Regions from separate parts of the Azospirillum baldaniorum genome, predicted to be linked through region 1. Evidence: riboswitches for the same ligand, from Rfam matches in the RefSeq annotation. Region 1 holds a riboswitch; each other region holds the start of a gene.

Region 1 (5,660 bases):
TCGGAGCCCGTACCGGCGATGACCCGCCCGGTGAAGGTCGAGGCGTTGAACTCGTGCTCGGCGTAGAGGATCAGCGAGGTGTGCATGGCCCGCTCCCACAGCGCCGACGGCTTGCGGCCGTGCAGCAGGTGCAGGAAGTGGGCTCCGATGGACTCGTCGTCGGTTTCGACCTCGATGCGCCGGCCGTTGCTCGACCAGTGGTACCAGTAGAGCAGCATGGAGCCCAGCGAGGCCATCAGGCGGTCGGCGATGTCGCGGGCGCCGGGGATGTTGTGGTCGTCCTTTTCCGGCAGCGCGCAGCCCAGCGCCGACACGCCGGTGCGCATCACGTCCATCGGGTGGGCCGAAGCCGGCAGGCATTCCAGCGCTTGGCGGACGTTGGTCGGCAGGCCGCGCAGGGATTGCAGCTTGGCCTTGTACGCCTTCAGTTCGGCAAAGGTCGGCAGCTTGCCATGCACCAGCAGATACGCCACCTCCTCGAACTCGCAGCGCTCGGCGATGTCGAGGATGTCGTAACCCCGGTAATGCAGATCGTTGCCGGACTTGCCGACGGTGCAGAGCGCGGTGTTGCCGGCGGTGACACCCGACAGGGCCACGGATTTCTTGGGCTTGAAGGGGGTGGGCGCTGCCGTCTCGGGCGCGGACATGGACATCGGGTGGTTCCCTGTTCGAGAGCTGCCTGTCGGCGGACGGCGGGCCTGTACGACCCGTCGTCTGCCGACACGCGCATCATCGGAACGGAACGCCGCGCCGGGAATGGCTGAAAAGGTGGAGATTTGCCGAGGGGAACTTGCAAATTGGCAAAATTTGCGAAGATCGCGTCCGGACGCCCACGCACTCCACCGTCTTCAGGACGTCGCCGTGCCGGGCGCTTGCAGCCGGTCGAAGGCGGCCCAGACGCCATCCGTCCCGTCCCATTGGCCGCTGGTCGCGCCTTTGGAGTATTCGGTGGCGCGCTGCTCGAAGAAGTTGGCGTGCTCGACCCCGTTCAGGATCTCCACCAGCCAGGGCAGCGGGTGCGGCTTCACCGGCTCGTAGCCGCCGTCCACCGGCTTGAAATAGCCGTAGAGGGTCGGCAGCCGCAACTGCGTCAGCCGCCAGTCGGCGATGTAATGGACATAGGCGCGGATGTCCTCCGGCGTCATGCCCTCCACCGCACCCAGGCCGAAGGCCAGATCAATGAAACGCTCCTCCAGCCCGACCATGGTGCGGCAGACGTCCAGGATGTCGTCGCGCACCGCGGGTGTCATGGCGCCAGTCTCGCGGTTCCATTCGTGGAACAGCCGGATGATGCCCTCGCAGTGCAGGCTCTCGTCGCGCACCGACCAAGTGACGATCTGGCCCATCCCCTTCATCTTGTTGTGGCGCGGGAAGTTCAGCAGCATGGCGAAGCTGGCGAACAGGGCCATCCCTTCGGTGAAGGCGCCGAACATCGCCAGGGTGCGCGACACGTCGGCCACCGTGCCGACGCCGAAGCTGTGCATGTAGTCGGCCTTGTCGCGCATCTCCGCATAGTCGCGGAAGGCGGCGAACTCGGTCTCCGGCATCCCGATGGTGGTCAGCAGCAGGGCGTAGGCGTCGATGTGCACCGTCTCCATGTTGGTGAAGGCGGCCATCATCATCTGCACTTCCAGCGGCTGGAAGATCGGCATGTAGCGCTTCAGGTAATTGTCGCTGACCTCCACGTCGCTCTGGGTGAAGAAGCGGAAGATCTGGGTCAGCAGGTTGCGCTCGCCGTCGGTGACGCGGTCGGAGGTCCAGTCCTTGATGTCCTCGCCCAGCGGCACCTCCTCGCCCATCCAGTGGACCTGCTGCTGCTTCTTCCAGTAGGCGTAGGCCCAGGGGTAGCGCGAGACGTTGTAGGCGGCCGAGCCCTGCAACAGGCCGACGCGGCCGGTGCCGATCAGGCTGAGCGGGTTGATGTGGAGAAGCGAGCTCATGCGAAGGGGTCCGTGATGGCAAGGGAACGAGCGGCGGACGGGAGGGCCGACGATCACTGGCAGGCGAGGCATTCCTCGTAATCGGTGCGCGACGTTGCCTGCATCTCCGTCATGCCCGTCACCCGGTCCTTGCCGGCGAAGGCGGCGCGCTGCACCGACTTGGAGCGGCAATAGTAGAGGCTCTTCAGGCCCTTCTCCCAAGCGGTCCAGTGCAGCATGTGCAGGTCCCACTTGTCGATGTCGCCCGGCAGGTAGAGGTTGATCGACTGGCTCTGGCAGATGAAGGGGGTGCGGTCGGCGGCGAACTCGATGATCCAGCGCTGGTCGATCTCGAAGGCGGTGCGGAAGACCGCCTTTTCGTCGTGGGTCAGGGTGTCGAGATGCTGGACCGAGCCCTCGTGCTCGATGATCGATTGCCAGACCTCCGGCCGGTCGGCACCCTTGGCGGCCAGCAGCTTTTCCAGATGCGGGTTGCGCACGCTGATCGAGCCGGACAGCGTCTTGTGGGTGTAGACGTTGGCCGGGATCGGCTCGATGCAGGCGCTGGTGCCGCCGCAGATGATGCTGATGGAGGCGGTCGGCGCGATCGCCAGCTTGTGGCTGAAGCGCGCCTTGATCCCGCGTTCCGCGGCGTCCGGGCAGGCACCGCGCTCCTCCGCCAGCAGGACCGAGGCGGCGTCGGCGTCGCGGCGGATCTTGCGGAAGAAGCGCAGGTTCCACACCTTGGCCATGGCGCTTTCGAAGGGAATGCCCCGCGCCTGAAGGAAGGAGTGGAAGCCCATCACCCCCAGCCCGACCGAGCGTTCGCGCATCGCCGAATAGACGGCGTTCTCCATCCCCTCCGGCGCTTCCTCGATGAAGCGGGTCAGCACGTTGTCGAGGAAGCGCAGCACGTCCTCGACCAGCCCCGCCTCGCCGTTCCACTCGTCCCAGGTCTCCAGGTTCATCGAGGCGAGGCAGCACACCGCCGTGCGCTCCTTACCCAGATGGTCCTTGCCGGTCGGCAGGGTGATTTCGCTGCACAGGTTGGAGGTGGAGACGCGCAGGCCGAGGTCGCGCTGGTGCTTGGGCAGGGCGCGGTTCACCGTGTCGCCGAACAGCAGGTACGGCTCGCCGGTCTGCATGCGGGCTTCCAGGATCTTCTGCCAGACCTGACGGGCGTTGATGTGCTTCAGGACGGCGCCGGTCTTGGGGCTGATCAGCGAGAAGGGCCTGTCGTCGCGCACCGCCTGCATGAAGGCGTCGGTGACGATGACGGCGTGGTGCAGGTTCAGGCTCTTGCGGTTGAAGTCGCCCGACGACTTGCGGATCTCCAGGAACTCCTCGATCTCCGGGTGGTGGATGTCGAGGTAGACGGCGGCCGAGCCGCGCCGCAGCGAGCCCTGGCTGATCGCCAGCGTCAGGCTGTCCATCACGCGGATGAAGGGAATGATGCCCGACGTACTGCCGCAGCCCTTCACCGGCTCACCGATGGAGCGCACCCCGCCCCAATAGGTGCCGATGCCGCCGCCGTTGGAGGCCAGCCGGACGTTCTCGTTCCAGATGTCGACGATCCCGTCGAGCGAATCGGGCACCGCGTTGAGGAAGCAGGAGATCGGCAGACCGCGCGTGGTGCCGCCGTTGCTGAGAACCGGTGTGGCCGGCATGAACCACAGGCGGGAAATCGCGTCGTACAGGCGCTGGGCGTGCGCCGCGTCGTCGGCATAGGCTGCGGCGACGCGGGCGAACAGGTCCTGGTAGCTTTCCCCCGGCAACAGGTAACGGTCGTCCAGCGTCGCCTTGCCAAAGGCGGTCAGCAGGGCGTCCCGGCTGCGGTCGATGCGGATGACGGAGGGATCGGGCGACGTCCAGCGCTCCGCCGGGGCACGGCCGCCGGACCGCTCGGGCGTCCGCCGGGGCAGCGTCAGCAGGTTTCCGTGACGGTCGAAGCCGTTGGCGAAGTCCTGGGCAAGGTCTTGAGCGAGCGCCGGCATCCGTGATCCCTTGTTCTTGTGCGGCGGGAAGGCACGGGAGCACGACTTGCGCAAACGCGGACGGGAACGCCGCGCGGGGGCAAGCGCACCACCGGGACACCCCGCCCGTGGACGTTCATTCGGTTACGGCAGGTCTCCTGGCTCACGGGTCACGGCGGCTCCGTCCGGCCTTCCCGGTGCCGTCGTCCCGAACCGGGATGGGCACCAGTGACGCTGAAACGACGAAGCCGCTCTCCGCTCACAGTTGCGGGGGCAGCGCCGGCTTTGTCCCGATCCCCCGTTCGGGGTGGCGACGCACCGGCTTCCCTCTTAGCCCTAGATATTGGATATCCAGAGAACCGTAACGCAAGATGAAGTAGCGGGAAGCCCGCAGCCTGTCAAGCCATACGGATGGCGGGGGCTGACTCCTCAGGGCCGGCGCGGAGGTTGGGCAAGCCACCGCCATGGGTCACCGCCCGCTCCGGCGCAGCCTCAGCCGAGGCAGCCGACCCGGTCGGTTCGCCGCCAATCGTCGATGATGGAGGCGTCACCCGCCAGCTTGGCGACCGTGTCCACCGCGTAAGTGCTGAGGGTAATCCGCTGCCCCCTCATGATGGTTGCCGACCCCGATTGCGGCAGCCGCCCGTCCTTTGTCCAACGCAACCGTTCCCGGGCGGTGATGCCCAACGCCTCCTCGATCTGACGGGGAGAGAAAGGGCGTTTCGCGATCCGCTCGATCGCACCGTCAAGGCCGGCCAGGGCTGCCGGAACGGTCGCCACGGCCCCGGGCTTTGGCGCAAGCGTCAGGACGTGGGCGTGCGCCGGTCCTTCGAGCGGTCCAAGCCGCTTCAGCGCCGAACGGATGCGCCGGCGCAACTCCCGTTCACGCGCCCTCAGGCCGAAGCATTCCTCCAGGCAACGCTGATGAGACACCGCCACCGTCCGCCCGCAAAGATGGATGTCCAGAAAACGACTTTTCCAAACGCCGGCGCCATCGGCAACCATGCTGCGGGTCCTCGATCAAACCGGAGGCTGGGCCACCGGATAAGGTTCGAACCGGCTGAGGCTTTCGTCAACCGTCACGGTGCGCCCGATCGGCGGAAAGGCGCGTTGCGGGCAGTATGGACGCTCACAGACCTTGCAACCGGCCCCGATCGGCGTGGCGGCGTCAGGATCGCCCAGCGCCAGCCCACGGGAATAGATCAGCCGGCCGGCGTGCTGGATGTCGCAACCGAGTCCGACCGCGAAGCTCTTCGACGGCGCGCCGTAACCGCTGCGGCCATGGACCACCGTGCGGGCGATCCACAGATAGGCCCGCCCGTCCGGCATCCGCGCCAACTGGGTCAGCAGACGACCGGGCGTCGAGAAGGCCTCGTAGACGTTCCACAGCGGGCAGGTTCCGCCGACACGGGAAAAGTGGAAGCTGGTGGCGGACTGGCGCTTCGACATGTTGCCGGCGCGATCGACCCGGACGAAGAAGAAGGGAACGCCCGGCATCCCCGGCCGCTGGAGGGTGCTCAGCCGGTGGCAGACGGTCTCGAATCCAGTGCAGAAGCGCTGCCCCAGCAGATCGATGTCGTAGGCCACGGCCTCCGCCGTCTCCCGAAAGGCGCGGTAGGGCATGACCACGGCGCCGGCGTAATAGTTGGCAAGCCCGATGCGGGCGAGCGAGCGGGCCTGCGGGCCGGAAAAACGCCCCTCCTCGACCAGCCGAAGCAGGAGAGCCGGTTCCTGGTGGAAGGCGAGCTGGGTTGCCATCTGGAAGGCG
Region 2 (5,660 bases), on a different contig from region 1:
GAGATGCGCAGCGTCACGTCCACCCGCGGCCGGCCGAGGACGGAGGCCGGCATCACCTCGAAACCGGTGACCCGGCCGGAGCCGTTCTCCCACAGCGGGCGCACGCCGAGCAGCGCCATGGCCTGGGCCAGTTCGTCGCCGCCGGTGCGCATGGCCGGGGTGCCCCAGCAATCCACAACCAGCCGCTTCGGCCAGTCGCCGTGGTCCTGAAGGTAGCGGGTGATCAGCGCGTCCGCCGCCTGCCAGCCCAGCGTCCAGGCGGTCGGCGTCGGCACGCCGCGCGGGTCGAGCGCGTAGAGGTTCCGCCCGGTGGGCAGCGTGTCGGCCCGCCCCCGCGCCGGGGAGCCGCCGGGGCCGGGCTTCACGAAGCGCCCGTCCAGCCCGGCCAGCAGGGCGGCTATCTCGGCCTCGCCGCAAGCGTCCAGCGCCGGGGCGACCTCCTCCGCCGTGGCGAAGCGGGCGACGGCGGCGAGCAGGCGGGCGCGGCGCTCCGGTTCCGGCGTGGTGCCGAAGACGTGCAGCCCGTCGCGGATCTGCATCTCCTTGATGTCGCAGAGATGGGCGTCGAGGCGGCTGAGGATGGCGTCGGGGTCGTCGTCGGGCCGCAGGTTGCAGTCGGCGGCGACGCCGGACCTCCAGGCGAGATCCAGGATGGTCTGCCGCAGCGTGCCCAGCCGCCGCGGGTCCAGCCCGGTCGCCATCGAATATTCGTCGATGGCCGTTTCAAGGTCTGCGAGGTCGCCGTGCAGCCCGGCCTCGACCGGCGGTGGGGTCAGGTGGCCGATCAGGACCGCGCCCAACCGGCGGCGCGCCTGCACCCCCTCTCCGGGGTTGTTGACGATGAAGGGGTAAAGGCAGGGCAGGGGGCCGGCGACGATCTCCGGCCAGCAGTCGGCGGACAGGGCGACGGCCTTGCCCGGCAGCCATTCCAGCGTCCCGTGCGCGCCCACCTGCACCAGCGCGTGGACGCCCAGGACATGGCGGAGCCAGAGGTGGAAGGCGTAGTAGCCGTGGCTGGGCGGCGTCTCCGGGTCGTGGTGCTGGGTGGTGGTCAGCGGGCCGTGGCCACGGCTCGGCTGCACGGCGACGGCGACGTTGCCGCAGGTCAGCACCGTGAAGCGGAAGGCCGCGCCGCTTTCCAATTGGGCGGAACGCGGGTCGGCCTCCTCGTCGCCCCAGCATTCCGCGATGCGGGCGCGGGCCTCGGCGGGGGCGAGGCGGCGGTAGTCCTCCAGGCTCAGCAGGGCGGTGGTGCCGCCGGTCAGCGCCTCCATCAGGGCGGCGGGGCCGGCGGGAAGCCCGTCCAGCGCGTAGCCCTCGGCGCGCAGCCGCTCCAGGATGCCGACGACGCTCGCCGGGGTGTCGAGGCCGACCGCATGGCCGATGCCGCCGCCCGGCCCCGGATAGTCGGACAGCACCAGCGCCAGCTTGCGCTCGGCCCGCGGCGTGGCGCCCAGCCGCACCCAGGCGGCGGCCAGATCGGCGGCGAAGGCCACGCGGTCGGGCACCGGGCGGATCAGCGTCGGGGCGAACTCCAGGTCGGGGTCGAGCGCCCCTTCGGCCTTGAAGGCGACGGCGCGGGTCAGGATGCGCCCGTCCATTTCCGGCAGCACGACGTTCATGGCGAGGTCGGATGGCCCCATGCCGCGGGCGGAGCCGCGCCAGCCCTCCTCGGGCGTGGTGGACAGCACGGCCTGAAGCACCGGCGTGCCGTTGGCTTCCAGTGGCGACCCGTCCTCGCGCGCCGCCGAGAAGCCGGTCAGGTTCATCACGACGGCGGCGTTGCGGGCGGTCAGGGTGGCGCGCATCCAGGCGGCGCAGTCCGGTTCCTTCAGGCTCGCCACGAACAGCGGCAGCGGGGCGAGGCCGCGCGCGGCCAGCGCGTCGCACAGCGCGTGCACCGGCTCCAGGTCGCCGGCCAGCAGGTGGGAGCGGTAGAAGACGGCCGGCGCGCATGGCCCGGCAACTTGGCTGGACCAGCCCTCATAGACGCCGAAGCGGGGGACCGGCGCCGGCTCGCGCCAAGGGCGCTCCTGCCCGCTCAGAGTGGCGGCGTAGGCCAGCAGGTTGGCCATGTTGTCCGGCCCGCCCTCGGTGAATCCACGCCACAGCCGTTGCGCGGCCTCGGCCGGAACGGTGCCGTAGCCCTCCAGGGCGGGGTTCGGCTGGGCGCAGCCGGGCAGCACGGCCAGCGCCACCCCGGACTCCCTGCAGGCGGCGGCGACATGGTCCAGCCCGTAGCGCCAGTAGCCCGCCCCGCCGAGCAGGCGCAGAATGACCAGCTTCGCCTTGCGGATCACGGACTCGACGTAGAGGTCCACCGACAGCGGGTGCCCCAGCCGCGCGAGATTCGCCAGCCGCAGCGTCGGCAACGGATCGGAGGGCAGGGCGTCGCGGTGGCGCTTCCAGCAGGCGGCGAGCGCCGTCAGGTCGCTGTCGGAGAAGGACAGGACGACGAGGTCCGCCGGGCTCTGCCCCAGATCCACGGCCTGGGGTCCGGCGTCGAGGTCTTCCTGGCGGGCGGCGAGTAGGTGCATGGTGACGGTGCTTTACGAAAATCCCCTCTCCCCTCTGGGGAGAGGGTTAGGGTGAGGGGGTTGCGCGTGGCGGAACGTCCGGCACAAGCGCACCCCCCTCACCGGCCCTGCGGGCCACCCTCTCCCCAGAGGGGAGAGGGCTATGAAGGCAAAGGATTACCCCAGCGCCGCGGTCACGGCGTCGCGGTCCAGGCCCGTCTCGCCGATCACCACCAGACGGCTGCGGCGCGGCTCGTCGGGCTTCCAGAAGCGGTCGAAATGGGTCTGGATGCGTGTCCCCACACCCTGCACCAGAAGGCGCATCGGCTTGCCCGGCACGTCGATGAAACCTTTCAGGCGCAGCACGCCATGGGCGGCGGCGACCCGCTCCAGCGTCTTCGCCAGCGCCGCCGGGTCGGGTTGCGGGCCGAGTTCCACGACGAAGCTGGTGAAGTCGTCGTGGTCGTGACCCTCCTCCTCGTCATGGTGGCTGGGGCGGTTGGCGAGGTCGTCCTCGGCCCCGGCGCCGACGCCGAGAAGCACCACCGGATCGACCTTGCCGTTGCTGGCGCGCAGGATCTTGGCCTCGCGCCCGGTCCCGCCCTCCGCCATGGCGGCGCGGATCAGGTCCTCGACCTTCGCCAGATCGGCGGCGTCCACCAGATCGGTCTTGTTCACCACGATCAGGTCGGCGCAGAGGAGCTGGTCCTCGAACACCTCCTCCACCGGGGTCTCGTGGTCAAGCTGCCCGGCCTCGGCGGCCTGGGCGGCCAACGCCGTCGGATCGGGGGCGAAGCGGCCCTCCGCGGCGGCGGCGGCGTCGACCACCGCGACCACCCCGTCCACCGTCACCCGCGTCTTGATCGCCGGCCAATGGAAGGCCTGGACGAGCGGCTTCGGCAGGGCGAGGCCGCTCGTCTCGATGATGATGTGCTCCGGCGGCTGCGGGCGGGACAGCAGCTTCTCGATGGCCGGGACGAAGTCGTCGGCGACGGTGCAGCACAGGCAGCCGTTCGCCAGCTCGATCACGTCGTCCTCGGTGCAGGTCGGATCGCCGCAGGCGCGCAGGATCTCGCCGTCGATGCCGACATCGCCGAACTCGTTGATGATCAGCGCCAGACGGCGCCCGCCGGCCTGCTCCAGCAGGCTGCGGATCAGCGTCGTCTTGCCGGCGCCGAGAAAGCCGGTGATGACGGTGGCCGGGGTCTTCCCGGCGGACGGACGGAGGACGGCACGATGCGTCATGATCTGGTTTCCCTGTCTCCGCCACACCCGGCGGATTGGATGAGTTTCGGTCTGGCGGCAGGTTTCCTGGCTCGCGGGTCGTCGCCGCGCCTCCCGCCTTCCCGGCCTGACGGCCCGTGGCATTTCCGGAGGCGGACTCGCCGCATACAGTTGCGGGGGCAGCCGCGGCCTTGGACCCCATCCGGGTCCGCACCGCATTCCCTATTATCCCCGGGCCTTCACGGCGGACGGGGCACCGTCGGAGGCGCAGAATTGCAGGCGGACCCCCGATTTGCAAGCGGCCATTTGGCGCCCGGAAAGCGTGCCATCGAACCCGGAACGCTCCGTCCATCCTGCCGTTGGTGTGTCGGAAGATCGGTACAGTCTGTCTGGAAAGCTGACACTCCGGACCGCGTGCGATGCTGTCGCCGCCTTTGATGAATTCAACAGTTTCAATGAATTAACGAATTTTCCCGCAATTGGCATGCCCTGTGCTTATATCAGCCTAACCAAAAACGCGGACCGGCAGACGACGCGGACGAACAGGGAGGGAAAAGCGGCACCCATGGCCGACGACATCATTCTGGAAGCGCGCGGACTCTCGAAGGAGTTCAAGGGCTTCATCGCGGTGAAGGAGGTGAACCTCCAGGTCCGCCGCGGCACCATCCACGCGCTGATCGGCCCGAACGGCGCCGGCAAGAGCACGGTCTTCAACCTGCTGACAAAGTTCCTGACGCCGACGCGCGGCCAGATCCTCTACAAGGGGCGCGACATCACCGCCATGAAGCCCGCCGACGTGGCGCTGCTCGGCATGGTCCGCTCCTTCCAGATCTCCGCGGTCTTCCCGCACCTCAGCGTGCTGGAGAATGTCCGCGTCGCGTTGCAGCGCCCGCGCGGCACCAGCTTCCATTTCTGGAAGCCGGAAGCCAGCCTGCACGACCTGCACGACCGCGCCGAGGAGCTGATCGAGGCGGTGAACCTCACCCCCTGGGCCGGCCACACCGCCGCCGAGCTGCCCTACGGCCGCAAGCGCGCCCTGGAGATCGCCACCACGCTGGCGCTCGATCCGGAGGTGATGCTGCTCGACGAGCCGCTGGCCGGCATGGGCCACGAGGACATCGAAGGCACCGCCGCGCTGATCAAGCGCGTCTCCGCCGACCGCACCATCCTGATGGTCGAGCACAACCTGTCGGTCGTCGCCCACCTGTCGGACACCATCACGGTGCTCCGCCGCGGCGAGATCCTGGCCGAGGGCGCATACGACGTCGTATCGCGCAACCCGCAGGTCATGGAAGCCTACATGGGCACGGGGGCCGGCACGGGTGAGGTGGGCCATGCCTGACGGTGCGACCGTGAAGACCGTGATGCTGGAGATCCGCGACCTCCAGGCCTTCTACGGCGAGAGCCACGTGCTGCACGGCGTCAACATCGACGTGCGCCAGGGCGAGGTGGTGACCCTGCTGGGCCGCAACGGCGCCGGCAAGACGACGACCATGCGCTCGATCATGGGCATCGTCGGCAAGCGCAACGGCTCGATCCGCTTCCAGGGCCGGGAGCTGATCGGCATGGCGCAGCACAGGATCCCCCGCCTCGGCATCGGCTACGTGCCGGAGGAGCGCGGCATCTTCTCCTCGCTCAGCGTGGACGAGAACCTGATGCTGCCGCCGGTGGTGAAGTCGGGCGGCATGACGGTGCCGCAGATCTACGAGCTGTTCCCGAACCTGCAGGGCCGCGGCACCACCCAGGGCACGCGTCTGTCGGGCGGCGAGCAGCAGATGCTGGCCATCGCCCGCATCCTGCGCACCGGCGCCGACCTGATCCTGCTCGATGAGCCGACCGAGGGGCTGGCCCCCGTCATCATCGAGCAGATCGGGGTGGCGGTGCGCAAGCTGAAGCAGCGCGGCTTCACCATCGTCTTGG
Region 3 (5,660 bases), on a different contig from region 1:
TCCCTGATGCCCTTTGCCCGGAGGCCTTACTGACCCTTGCCGTCCGAGGACACCGCGGCCGTCTCGCTGGAGGAGGCCGGCGTGGAACCGCCGGCACCCTTCGCCGGACTGCCGGGCACCCACCAGCGGCGGGCCTCGCCGTCCGCGGCTTCCGGAGCCGCATCGGCGCGGGTCTTCAGCATCGAGAAGACGATGGAACCGCCGACCAGGAAGGCCGTGATGCCCAGCGCCACCGCCGTCGGCATCTTGTAGATGTCGATCATCAGCATCTTCGCACCGACCACCACCAGAACCAGCGACAGGCCGTACTTCAGGTAATGGAAGCGGTGGATGATCGAGGCCAGCGCGAAGTAGAGGGCGCGCAGGCCGAGGATGGCGAAGACGTTGGAGGTCCAGACGATGAACGGGTCGGTGGTCACCGAGAAGACCGCCGGGATGGAGTCCACAGCGAAAACCAGATCGGTGAACTCGATCAGGATCAGCACGAGGAACAGCGGCGTCATCATCCGCACGCCGTCGCGCATCACGAAGAACTTCTGCCCCTCGTAGCCGTCGGTCATGCGGAAGCGGGAGCGGACGAATTTGACGATCCGGTTGTTCTCCATGTCCGGCTCGTCGTCCACCGACATCAGCATCTTGATGCCGCTGAAGATCAGGAAGGCACCGAAGATGTAGATGATCCAGTGGAATTCCTGGATCAGCGCCGTACCCGCCACGATCAGCACGCCGCGCATCACCAACGCGCCCAGGATGCCCCAGAACAGCACCCGGTGCTGGTACTGCGGCGGCACCGCGAAATGCGTGAAGATCAGCGCGATGACGAAGATGTTGTCGACGCTCAGGCTGTATTCGATCAGGTAGCCGGTCAGGAACTCCAGCCCCTTCTGCGACCCTTGGAAATGAAAGACGCCGGCGGCGAAAATCATCGCCAGCGTGGAATAGGCCGCGCAGCGCATCAGCGCCTCGCGGCCGGAGATCACATGGGATTTCTTGGAAAATACACCAAGATCAAAGGCCAAAAGCACGCCAACGAAGACGGCGAAGCCGGCCCACATTAAAACGATCTGATCCATGGAACTGTCCCTTGCTTCATGCACTCCGCTCCCGCAAGCGGAGACGTCGATCGTCACATGAGCAGTCCGACATCACCGATGCGCCACGGCGGGACGCATCGGCCAGAGGGGCCCGGACTGGAATCGTGACCGCAAGGTCTGCGGTCAACGGACAAGCGCGCGCGACGGCTTTGCCGCGGCGCGCCAGAGCGCCCGCCTCCATCGTTTGCCGTGGAGGCGTGGCGGTCGTTCAGGAAGTTGGTTCGCTGCGGTCCATGCCGATGTCTCCCAAAGGCCCGTCGGGGACCGTCGTCCGGCGGTGGACCTTGTGGTGGAGCGGGACCCAGGGGGGAGGATAGGGCCAGCTTCCGCAAGGCCGCGCCAAAGCGACGGCTCTATGGGAAGTCCGACATCACAGCGCCGGGCGACGCTGCCAGAGGGGCCCGGACCTCACCCGTCATGTAGTCAGGCCCCCGCGCGGCGACAAGAGGGGTGCGCGTCCTTTCCGGACCATGATCGGCGCGATGGCCGCAGGCAACGACACCAGTCGGTTGATCGCCCATGGGTTGCCGGCGTTCCGGTCCGGGAGCCGGCTTTGCGAATTCCGTGTCGCCCATGGATGATTCCGCACCGGTGGGTTGTTCGTAGCGATTGACGGTAATTCACGGCAGGACACCCACAATGATGCGGCGTTCCATTTTGCTCGGCTGCCTGCTGGCGGCCGGATTGGCTGGTTGCGGCCCGCGTTTCGAGACGGTCGCAAGCTATTTTCCACCCGTCAGCGAGGCGGGAAAGCTCTGTGTCGCCCAGTGCAAGCAGGCACAGACAATCTGCCAATCCGCAAAGGAGCTGGCCGTTCAGACCTGCCGGGCCGAGGCGACGACCCGCGCCCAGGGCGAATATCAGGCCTATCTCCGTTCCTTGCCCAAGGATGCGGACAAGAAGAAGATCAAGACGTTCAGCGATTTCGACCGGAACCCCAGCTGCTACAGCAACCTCACCTGCTCCTCCGATTACAACGATTGCTACAAATCCTGCGGCGGCCGGATCGAAGCGCAGACCTATTGCGTCGGCAATTGCAAGGAGATGAATCCCCCCGTGCCGGATGGGTCCGCGGTCGGGCCGAGAACCACGCTCTGACACCGGTCGGGCGAGGATGGGCGGATTGCGGCTTGACCGGAGCCGTTCCGCCCGCGTAGCTTCGCACCCGACGGTTGCCCGAAAGGGCTGAAAATGGGAACACGGTGCGGACCCCGCGGCGATTGGCCGTGCGGGGGTTCTACGCCGAGGCTGCCCCCGCAACTGTAAGCGGCGAGTCGTCCATCGGAATGCCACTGGGATCGTGATCCTGGGAAGGCGATGGGCAGACGATAACCCGCGAGCCAGGAGACCTGCCGTCAGTCGTGGTCACACGCGAACACGTTCGGGCGGGGTGCACCGAAGGTCGTCGAACCGGGAGTCCGTTCGCGGAGCGTCCGGGGGGACTTCGTTCGCGGTGACGTGCCACCGGCGTCCCGCCCGAGGTCTCAATGAGTGTCCGCGTTCCCCGCCTTCACCGGACGGCGTCCTTCGCCGCCCTTCTGGGAAGCCTTGCCCTTCCCGTGTCGGCCCTCCCCACGTCGGCCTTCGCCGATTCCACCACCATCACGACGCTTCCGCCGGTCTCGGTGACCGCCAACCGCGTCCCCACCGCCGCCGAGGAAACCGGCAGCGCCCTGACCGTCATCACCCGCGAGGAACTGGAGCAGCGCCAGACCCAGCTGCTGTCCGACGCGCTGCGCGCGGTGCCCGGCGTCGCCGTCAACCGCACCGGCCCTATGGGCACCCTGACCCAGCTCCGCATCCGCGGGTCGGAGGGCAACCAGACGCTCGTCCTGATCGACGGGATCGAGGTGAACGATCCCGCCGCCGGTTCCGAATATGATTTCGCCAACCTGCTGGCCGGCGACGTGGAACGCGTCGAGGTGCTGCGCGGCCCGCAGAGCGCGCTTTACGGCTCCGACGCGGTCGGCGGCGTCGTCAACATCGTGACCCGCCGCGGCGCCGGCGCCCCCCGGTTCGGCGCCGCCGTCGAGGGCGGGTCCTTCGGCACCGCCGCCGGGCGGGCCTCCTTCGGCACCGGGACCGACCGTTACGACCTGTTCCTCAGCGGCCAGGGCGTCACCAGCGACGGTGTGTCGGTCGCCGACAAGCGGCTCGGCAACCCGGAGAAGGACGGCTACCGCAACGGCACGCTGACCGGAAACGCCGCCGTCCGCCCGACCGAGCACAGCGAGATCGCGGTGACCGGCCGCTACACCCGCTTCCGCACCGACACCGACGGCTTCGTCGGCGGGCGCGGCGCCGTCGATGACGGGACCAGCACCGCCGGAGAGCAGTATTTCGGGCGCCTCCAGGGCAAGATCGCCCTTCTCGACGGAAAGTGGGAGCACATCGTCGGCCTGACCCATGGCCGCCAGCAGCGCGACTACCGCGACGACGCCAAGACGGTGACCAGCCGCTACGACGGGCGCAAGACCAAGGCCGACTATCAGACCAACCTCGCTCTGAACAGCGGCCCCGCCGACCATGTGCTGACCGCCGCCGTGGAGCATGAGGAGGACAAGGCGATCAGCCGCAGCAGCTTCTCCAGCTTCGACCGCTCCATCGGCTCCACCGGGCTGGTGGGCCAGTACAAGCTGGGGCTGTTCGACCGGCTGACCCTGACCGGCAGCGTCCGCCACGACGCGAACGACCTGTTCCGCGACGCCACCACATGGCGCACCACGGCGGCCTATCTGATCGAAGAGAGCGGGACGAAGCTGCGCGCCTCCTACGGCACCGGCGTCAAGAATCCGACCCTGTTCGAGCTGTACGGCTACACCGCCACCTACGCCGGCAACCCGAACCTGAAGCCGGAACGGGCGCGCGGCTGGGACGCCGGCTTCGATCAGGCGCTGTGGGGCACGCGGGCCTCCGTGGACGGCACGTGGTTCGACCAGCGCATCCGCGACCTCATCACCGGCACCGGGCGGACCTCCGTCAACATGCCGGGCGAGTCCCACATCCGCGGCTTCGAACTTGGCCTGTCGGTGGAGCCGGTCGACCGGCTGACCATCCGCGGTTCCTACACCTGGACCGACGGCGAGGATTCCACGGGGGTGGAACTGGTGCGCCGGCCCAAGCAGCTCGCCAGCCTGACCGTCAACCACCGCTTCCTGGAGGACCGGGCGAACGCCAACCTCGGCGTCGTCTACAACGGGCGGTCCAGCGACTGGGCCTACGATCCCTTCTACAACCGGCAGGTCGTGAATCTCGCGCCCTACACGCTGGTCAACATGGCCGGCTCCTACGCGCTGTCCGAAGGAGTCGAACTCTTCGGGCGCGTGGAGAACCTGTTCGACCGCCGGTATCAGGAGGTCTGGACCTACGGCGCGCCGGGACGGGCCGGGTATCTCGGGCTGCGGCTGTCGCTGTGAGGCCCACCTTTGTCGGGCTGGCCGCCGCCCTCCTGCTGATCGCGGGAGGGCCGGCGGCGGCGTGGGAGGCGCCGCCCGCAAAGCCGCCCAGCAAACCACAGCGCATCGTCTCCCTAAATCTCTGCGCCGACGAGCTGCTGTTGCGGCTGGTCGGGCCGGAGCGCCTCGCCGCGGTGACGTGGCTGGCGCGCGATCCCCGCGCCTCCACCGTCGCGGCGCTGGCGTTGCGGGTGCCGGTCAACCACGGGACGGCGGAGCAGATCCTGCCGCTCAACCCCGACCTGATCGTCGCCGGGCGCTACACCACGCGGGTCGCGGTCGGGCTGCTGACGCGGCTGGACGCCCCGCTGCTGGAGCTGGACGTCCCGCAGAGCGTGGCGGGGGTGGCGGAGCAGATCCGCGGCCTCGCCCGCGCCGTCGGCGAGCCGGACCGGGGGGAGGCGCTGGTCGCCGACCTGCTCTCCCGCCTCGACGCCCTGCCCGCCGCGGCGCCGGGTCCGCGCCCGACCGCGGTGGTGCTGCGCCCCAACGGTTTCGTCGCCGGGTCCGGGTCGCTGGTCGACGAACTCCTGACCCGCGCCGGGCTGGAGAACATGGCCGACCGCCTGCCGCTGGGCAGCCAGGGCGCCCTGCCGCTTGAGGCCATCATTCTGGGCGGGGCGGACGTGCTGATCGTCGACGCCGCACCCGACGCGCCGCCGTCGCTGGCCGGCGCCCTGCTGCACCACCCGGCCCTGAAGGCCTTGAAACGTCAGGTCCGCACCGTGTCGCTGCCCTCCCGCCTGTGGACCTGCCCCGGCCCGCAGATCGCCGAGGCCGCGGAACGGCTGGCTGCCGCGCGGGAGGCCCTGCCATGACGGCTGCCGCAACGTGGGAGTCCCGCATCCCCTACCCCGCCCTGGTCGCCGGGCTGACGGGTCTGGCACTGGCGCTCTGCGCGGTGTCGGCGGCGGTCGGCTATGTGCCGTTCGACCTGGGCGTCGCCCTGTCCGACTGGCTCGCCGGGCGCCCCACCCTGGGGGCGCTGGTGCTGGCCGAATTGCGCCTGCCGCGCGCCCTGATCGGCCTGCTGGTCGGCTTCAGCCTGGGGCTGACCGGGGCGGCGATGCAGGGCTGGCTGCGCAACCCGCTGGCCGAACCGGGGCTGGTC

What was found. A riboswitch is a leader RNA that binds a small molecule or an ion and turns the genes downstream of it on or off. The one in region 1 is predicted to bind cobalamin.
Region 2: linked by a shared signal. The riboswitch ahead of cobW (cobalamin biosynthesis protein CobW) and the one ahead of Sp245p_RS27820 (ribonucleoside-diphosphate reductase subunit alpha) in region 1 are both predicted to bind cobalamin.
Region 3: linked by a shared signal. The riboswitch ahead of Sp245p_RS20470 (TonB-dependent receptor plug domain-containing protein) and the one ahead of Sp245p_RS27820 (ribonucleoside-diphosphate reductase subunit alpha) in region 1 are both predicted to bind cobalamin.

What each region holds. Positions count from the first base shown of each region.
Region 1 is NZ_CP022260.1:253,576-259,235, reverse strand. It holds gene prpC (bifunctional 2-methylcitrate synthase/citrate synthase) at 1-653, opposite strand, end outside; gene Sp245p_RS27825 (ribonucleotide-diphosphate reductase subunit beta) at 849-1,940, opposite strand; gene Sp245p_RS27820 (ribonucleoside-diphosphate reductase subunit alpha) at 1,994-3,913, opposite strand; cobalamin riboswitch at 4,024-4,271, opposite strand; gene Sp245p_RS27815 (hypothetical protein) at 4,385-4,897, opposite strand; gene Sp245p_RS27810 (short-chain fatty acyl-CoA regulator family protein) at 4,913-5,660, opposite strand, start outside.
Region 2 is NZ_CP022254.1:785,054-790,713, reverse strand. It holds gene cobN (cobaltochelatase subunit CobN) at 1-2,537, opposite strand, end outside; gene cobW (cobalamin biosynthesis protein CobW) at 2,694-3,761, opposite strand; cobalamin riboswitch at 3,801-4,016, opposite strand; gene Sp245p_RS17985 (ABC transporter ATP-binding protein) at 4,306-5,082, shown strand; gene Sp245p_RS17980 (ABC transporter ATP-binding protein) at 5,075-5,660, shown strand, end outside.
Region 3 is NZ_CP022254.1:1,358,154-1,363,813, reverse strand. It holds gene Sp245p_RS20480 (TerC family protein) at 27-1,073, opposite strand; gene Sp245p_RS20475 (hypothetical protein) at 1,734-2,192, shown strand; cobalamin riboswitch at 2,247-2,465, shown strand; gene Sp245p_RS20470 (TonB-dependent receptor plug domain-containing protein) at 2,582-4,510, shown strand; gene Sp245p_RS20465 (ABC transporter substrate-binding protein) at 4,507-5,367, shown strand; gene Sp245p_RS20460 (FecCD family ABC transporter permease) at 5,364-5,660, shown strand, end outside.